Dinoroseobacter shibae DFL 12 = DSM 16493: one gene and its partner. The protein of the gene in region 2 interacts with the protein of the main gene of each other region in a pairwise test. Links are inferred from orthologs where the notes say so. Each region holds a gene or a part of one and is shown on either strand. Other genes may lie near its edges.

Region 1 (3,170 bases), 250 kb from region 2 along the record:
GTGGAAAATCAACACTCCTGCAATCGCTGAGCGCCAAGGGTTTCGCCACCGTGGAAGAACCGGGTCGACGCATCGTCGCAGATGAAATTGCCAAGGGTGGCACTGCTTTGCCTTGGTTGGACATGGGGGCGTTCGCGCGGCGCGCCGTCGAGATGGCGCAATCGGATCTGCAACGGGCTACGGAGCATGAGGGTCTTGTATTCTTCGACCGGGGCATCTTCGACGCCGCGGTCGCGTTGGAGCATTCGGGCGGCCCGTCCATCCGGGAGACACTGGGTGCGGCCCGTGCCTATGCGGGCCGTGTTTTCGTGGTGCCGCCGTGGGAAGAGATCTTTGGCCAAGACGCCGAGCGCCGGCACCATTTCAACGCGGCGGTGCAGGAGTATCATCGTATAACGGACGCTCTGGACGCGTTGGGATACGATGGACGGGTCTTGCCGCGCGTGTCTGTGCGCGACCGGGTCGAGATGGTTCTGCAAGGCTGCACCGGGCGGTCGGCGAGATCGCCCTGATGCCCTGAGCGCCAGGCGCCCTAGCGCCTATTTGTCCACGGCGGCCCTGACCACCGACTGCATCGCCAGCATCCCGGGATCGTCCAGCCCGATACTCTTTTCGCCGAAAATGCGGGCGCGGCCGACCGTGGCGGGTTTGTCGCGAAAATCCTCCAGCGCGCGGTCCACGGCCTCGGCTGCTGCGCTGGCCTTGTCATCGGCCTTGTCTGTCGTGCGGGCGACGTAGTCGAGGCTGTCGAGAACCGTCTTGCCGCCAAGCTCTGCCTTGCCCCGTTCCTGCATCTTGTCGCGCGCACCTGCGATGAGACCGGGAATACTCTCCGATTCAATCTCCTGCTGACCCCGCAGTTCCTTTGCGGCGCTCATCAGCCCTGTTGCCATGAGCGTGCCGTAGGACGACCCCGAGGACTTGGTGAACGCCTGGGCGCATCCCAGCAGGGCCATGCCGATATCCTCGGGCAGATCGTCCTTCATCGCCACGATCGCGCGCATGCCACGTGTCATGGTGACCCCCAGATCACCATCACCAAGGGCCGCATCGGCACTGTTGAGTAGGTCGAAATCCCGCTCCATCGCGGCTGCGATGCGGTCAATGGCGCCCAGAAGTGTATCGCGGGTGATCGTCATCCAACCCTCCAGAACGCGCAGTCGCACGGTGCCAGAAGCAACTTCTCAAGTTCGTCATCCAGCTTGCACAGGGTGAAGGACACGCCCGCCATTTCCATCGACGTGGCGTAGCGCCCGACCAGCGGCATGACGATGCGTGCGCCCGCAGCTTCGAGCCGGGCCTTTACCCTGCGGTAGAGGATGTAGAGTTCTTCGGGCGGTGTCGCTCCGAGGGAGTTCACCATCACGGACACGCGGTCGCCATTGCCAATTGGCATATCGGCGAGAAGCCTGTCCATCATCTCTTCGGCGATCTGATCGGCGGTCTGCAGCTTGCCGCGCCAGACGCCGGGTTCGCCATGAATGCCCATGCCCATTTCCATTTCGTCTTCGGCGATCTCGAAGGTGGGTTTGCCCGCTTGTGGCACCGTGCAGGGGGACAGCGCCGCACCGATGGAGCGGCAGGCATCCGCGGCTTTCTGGGCCACCGCGGTAACGCCATCCAGGTCACGGCCTTCCTCGGCGGCGGCCCCGGCGATCTTGAAGGCGTAGACCATGCCCGCGACACCGCGGCGTTTTTCGGCTTCTGCTGGCGGGGCAGAGGCCACGTCATCGGCCAATAGCACCGTGGTGCAGGTGATGTCGTCGAACTCCACCAGCTCTCCGGCCATATCGAAGTTCATTACATCGCCGCCGTAGTTGCCATATAGGCGTAGCACGCCAGCACCGCTGTCGGCCACGCGGATCGCATCGGCCATCTGTTCGGCTGAGGGCGAGGCGAAGACATCCCCGATCGCGCAGGCGTCGAGCAATCCTTCGCCCACATAGCCGGTAAAGACCGGCAGGTGGCCGGACCCACCGCCGGTCACGATCCCGACCTTGCCGTCCTTGCCCGGGTTGGCGCGGGCCACGACCTTGCCGGTATCGCCGTGCAGGCGGTAGTATTCCGGATGCGCGGCGATCAGCCCCGCCAGCATCTCGTCGACATAGTCTTCCGGCTTGTTAAGTATCTTTTTCATCATGTCCTCCTCCCGCTCTGGACGGATGGTTTATTTTGGTGGCTTCAGGCTACTGCGCAGGGCGGTCACGGCATGGGTGTTGATCACCATGACGAGGATTAGCAGCGCGCCCCAGATCAACTCGCGTGCGAAATTTGACACCCCAAGCATGTTCAGGCCGCTGGACAGGAACTGCATAGACAGCACCGCCAACACCACGCCAATGACGCGACCATAGCCACCATAGGGGTTCACCCCGCCCAGCACGGCGATCAGAACCGCCAGCAGCAGGTAGGAAGACCCGTAATCGGCCTTCGCTGAATTGGCACGGCTCATTATGATGAGCCCGGCAACCGACGCGAACATCCCGGCGATCACGTAGACCTTGAGCAGCATGCGGTTGATGTCGATGGCGGCATAAAGCGCCGCGAGCGGATTGGCCCCGTACATCGTCACGCGCAATCCGAAGGCGGTGCGGGTCAGGACCAGGTGCAGCAGGAACGCCAGAACCGCAAACAGGATGAGAGGGACAGGCACACCCGCCAAGGTCGCGTTTCCGATCAAGGCGACCGTGTCGGGAAAGCCCATGACTGCGCTGCCACCGGTCATCGCAATGGCAAAACCGGTAAACACAAGACCGGATCCCAGGGTGGCGAGAATGGGCGGAAGGCCGAAGAATGCCACCAGCGATCCGTTGATCAAACCGGCAATCGCCCCGATGCACAGCGCTGCGGTGATCGCGATTGCGAGCCAGATCGCGGATTGCGCGGCGGGCATTTCGGCATTCGAAAAATGGGTGAGGATCAGTGCGGCGACAACCGCCGACAGGTTGGCGATGCCCACCACCGAGAGGTCGATCCCGCCGGTCATCATGGCGATGGTCATGGCCAGTGCGAGGATCGCGAACTCGGGAAACTGAAACGCCATCGAGGTCAGGTTCTGAGATGACAGAAAGCGATCCGGCGACAGGACTGACATCAAGCCGAAGACAAAAACCATGATGATCAGCAACCGGAACTCCGGGCTGGCGGTGAAGTCTTTCACAGATGTGTTC
Region 2 (3,304 bases):
TGGGGTTGGTGCTGAGATCGGAGCGGGGCGTGTGCTTGGCTGCCATAAAGCGCGCCGCTCGACCGCTGATCGCCACCCCGCGGGTCGGCGAGCGCGCGGCTTGGCGTTTGGCGGAGAGGACGCTTGTGGAACGGCTGGTGAAGGGCTGCGGCCGATCCGAGGGCGGTTAGCGCGCAGCGCGTCCGCCCGTGGGGGCGGATCGGACGCGGCCCGGTCTGGCGACCGAGCAGATTTGCAATTCAATCGTCAGTTCCAGGAAACTACTCTCATCCCAGCCTCCTGCCCATTCCCTTCGAGATAGGCAAAGTTTTTTGTGTATAAATAGTCTTCTGACAACTGTACCTGCCAATTGTGTGTACGGCCATAAAATGATCTGCTCACTATCCGTATATCACTACCATATGAACACTTTAGACCGTTTAGAGACATTCCTGTTCCGAGGTTTGAGCTTGGATCAGTGAGGATTTCTAAGTCTCTGCTATTGAATGCCTTTCTAGAGGCGAGTTCTTGCCTGAGAAATCTGGATGTTCCGGGAGACAGACCGATCCGTTTCTGGTTCCTCAAATACTCGCAGAGTGTTGCATCAAAAGCGGAAGCTTCTTTGAAGGTTGGTAATCGGCGCAACTCATCAATCTGTTCTTGGGAGGTGTCCTCGATCAGGGTGCTATAGCTAGTGTAAAGTATTGGGTCGCAAGCTGTTAAGACGAATAAAGCGGCCGCGCACGCGACCGTGTTTTGCGGATATCTCAGTTTCTTTATCAAATCAAACATCCAACTCCTCCACGAACCGGGCGTTCTCCTGGATATACTCGAAGCGCTTCTCCGGTTTCTTCCCCATCAGCCGCTCGACCAGATCCCCCGTCTCACCCGGCTCGTCCTCGTCGATGGACACCCGGATCAGCTTCCGGGTTTCGGGGTTCATGGTGGTGTCCTTGAGGTCCTTGGCGTCCATCTCCCCCAGGCCCTTGAAGCGGCTCACGTCGATCTTGCCTTTGCCGCCGAGGCCTTTTTCCAGCCAGGCGTCGCGTTCGGCCTCGTCGAGGCAATAGACCCGTTTCGCGCCTTGGGTCAGGCGGAAGAGGGGCGGGCAGGCCAGATAGAGGTGGCCTGCGTCGATCATCGGGCGCATCTGGGTGAAGAAGAAGGTCATCAGCAGGGACGCGATATGGGCGCCGTCCACGTCGGCGTCGGTCATGATGATGATCTTGTCGTAGCGCAGATCCTCGATGTTGAATTTGCTGCCGAGCCCGACGCCGAGGGCCTGGGTCAGATCGCTGATCTCCTGGTTGGAGCCGAGTTTCGAGGACGCGGCACCGAGGACGTTGAGGATCTTGCCGCGCAGGGGTAGGAGGGCTTGGGTCTTGCGGTCGCGGGCCATCTTGGCGGAGCCGCCCGCGCTGTCGCCCTCGACGATGAACAGTTCCGTACCCGCGCGGTTGGTGGCGGAGCAGTCCACCAGCTTGCCGGGCAGGCGCAGGCGCTTGGTGGCTGATTTGCGGGCGGTTTCCTTTTCCTGGCGGCGGCGGAGGCGTTCCTCGGCGCGCAGGACGAGGAAGTCGAGGATGGCGCCGGCGGATTTGGTGTCGGCGGCGAGCCAGTTGTCGAAGTGGTCGCGCACGGCGTTCTCGACCATGCGCTGGGCCTCGACGGTGGCGAGGCGGTCCTTGGTCTGGCCGACGAATTCCGGCTCCCGGATGAAGCAGGACACGAGCGCGCCCGCGCCGGTGATCAGGTCCTCGCGGGTGATGGTGCTGGCCTTGCGGTTCGAGACAAGCTCGCCGTAAGCCTTGATGCCCTTGAGGATGGCGGCCCAGAAGCCCGCCTCGTGGGTGCCGCCCTCCGGCGTGGGGACGGTGTTGCAGTAGGACTGGATGAAGCCGTCGCGGGCCGGGGTCCAGTTGATGGCCCATTCGACCTTGCCGGGGCGGCCGAATTTCTCGAACGACACGGTGCCGGAGAACGGCGCGTCGGCATAGGTGGCGGCCTGGCCGAGTGTTTCGTTGAGGTAGTCGCTGAGCCCGCCGGGGAAGTGGAAGGTGGCCTCCTCGGGCGTGTCGCCGTCGTCGATGGCGGTTTTCCAGCGGATCTCGACCCCGGAGAAGAGGTAGGCCTTGGAGCGGGCCATCTTGAACAGGCGCGCTGGTTTGAGGGCGAGGGAGCCGAAGATCTCCGGGTCCGGGTGGAAGGTGACGGCGGTGCCGCGGCGGTTGGGGGCGGCGCCGATTTTCGCCAGTTTGCCCTGGGGGACGCCGCGGGAGAATTCCATGGCGTAAAGCTCGCGGTTGCGGGCGACTTCCACGCGGAGGTGGTCGCTGAGCGCGTTGACCACCGAGGAGCCGACGCCGTGCAGGCCGCCCGAGGTCTCGTAGCTGTCGCCGGAGAACTTGCCGCCCGCGTTGAGGGTGCAGAAGATCACCTCCAGCGCGGATTTGTCGGGGGTTTTCGGGTGCGGGTCGGTGGGGATGCCGCGGCCGTTGTCGCGTACGGAGACATGGCCGTTGGCGTGCAGCTCGACCTCGATCCAGGTGGCGTGGCCCGCGACCGCCTCGTCCATGGAGTTGTCGATGATCTCGGCCACCATGTGGTGGAGCGCGCGGTCGTCCTTGCCGCCGATATACATGCCGGGGCGGAGGCGGACATGTTCCATGTCTTCCAGCACCTGGATCGAGGAGGCGTCATAGGTGGCGGCGGTGTCGGCGCGCGCGCCCGAGAGAAGGTCGTTGGCCATGGGACTGCTCATTCTTGGTGTTTGCGCCAGTATGGCAGGGCGGGGGGGAGGTGGGAAGTGGCCGCGAGGGGCGAAGGGGGGCGGGGATGTCGCCGCCCGGGCGGGCAGGCGCACGACCTTGGGGGCTGAGGCCGGTGCGTCGGGTGAGCGCGGGGGCATCATTCGTCGCGGGGGCGATGATCGCCGCCCGGAGCGAGAGCGGTGAGTCCGCCGGTCGTGACGCGGTGCGCGACCAGGGGCGGTCTGCGGTTTGCGCGCCGGGTGTGGCGGTGGACGCCGAGTTCAGGTGCCGCTGGCGGGGCAATCGCGTGCGCGGGGTGGCGTGCCCGCCGCATGTGCGATTGGTCGCGACAAGTCCGTGCCGGCCACGTAAAGCCCGGGCCGGGCGGGGCGTGCAGGGCGCGGGGCGCAGGGCCGGAGGGGACGAAGCACGGCCTCCAGGCTGGTGCGAGGGCGGCGGTTCGCGCGGGCCGCTAACGCGCCCTGCGCTGGGAACGCGGTCGAGACTGCTGCTTATTTGTGCAACTTTCGACCGCCTGCGCGTGAAGACTGCCGATTTGGCGCGGTGTTAAGACA

Evidence for each region.
Region 1: the proteins of parE (region 2) and DSHI_RS02670 interact in binary tests that used the Escherichia coli proteins (3 or more experiments, as listed by UniProt). The link is inferred for Dinoroseobacter shibae DFL 12 = DSM 16493 from one-to-one orthologs.

What each region holds. Positions count from the first base shown.
Region 1 is NC_009952.1:510,098-513,267, forward strand. What follows is about bases 137-2,984. They hold DSHI_RS02670 (dihydroxyacetone kinase subunit DhaK), read right to left. Parts: upstream 2,138-2,984; coding sequence 1,136-2,137; downstream 137-1,135. Other genes in these bases: DSHI_RS02660 (AAA family ATPase), read left to right, coding at 137-512; DSHI_RS02665 (dihydroxyacetone kinase subunit L), read right to left, coding at 540-1,139; DSHI_RS02675 (ABC transporter permease), read right to left, coding at 2,168-2,984. In the rest of the region: more of DSHI_RS02660, read left to right, coding at 1-136; more of DSHI_RS02675, read right to left, coding at 2,985-3,170. UniProt on the Escherichia coli protein: Dihydroxyacetone binding subunit of the dihydroxyacetone kinase, which is responsible for the phosphoenolpyruvate (PEP)-dependent phosphorylation of dihydroxyacetone via a phosphoryl group transfer from DhaL-ATP.
Region 2 is NC_009952.1:757,609-760,912, forward strand. The notes cover bases 247-3,228. They hold parE (DNA topoisomerase IV subunit B), read right to left. Parts: upstream 2,729-3,228; coding sequence 764-2,728; downstream 247-763. UniProt on the Escherichia coli protein: Topoisomerase IV is essential for chromosome segregation; it is the principal protein responsible for decatenating newly replicated chromosomes. It relaxes supercoiled DNA.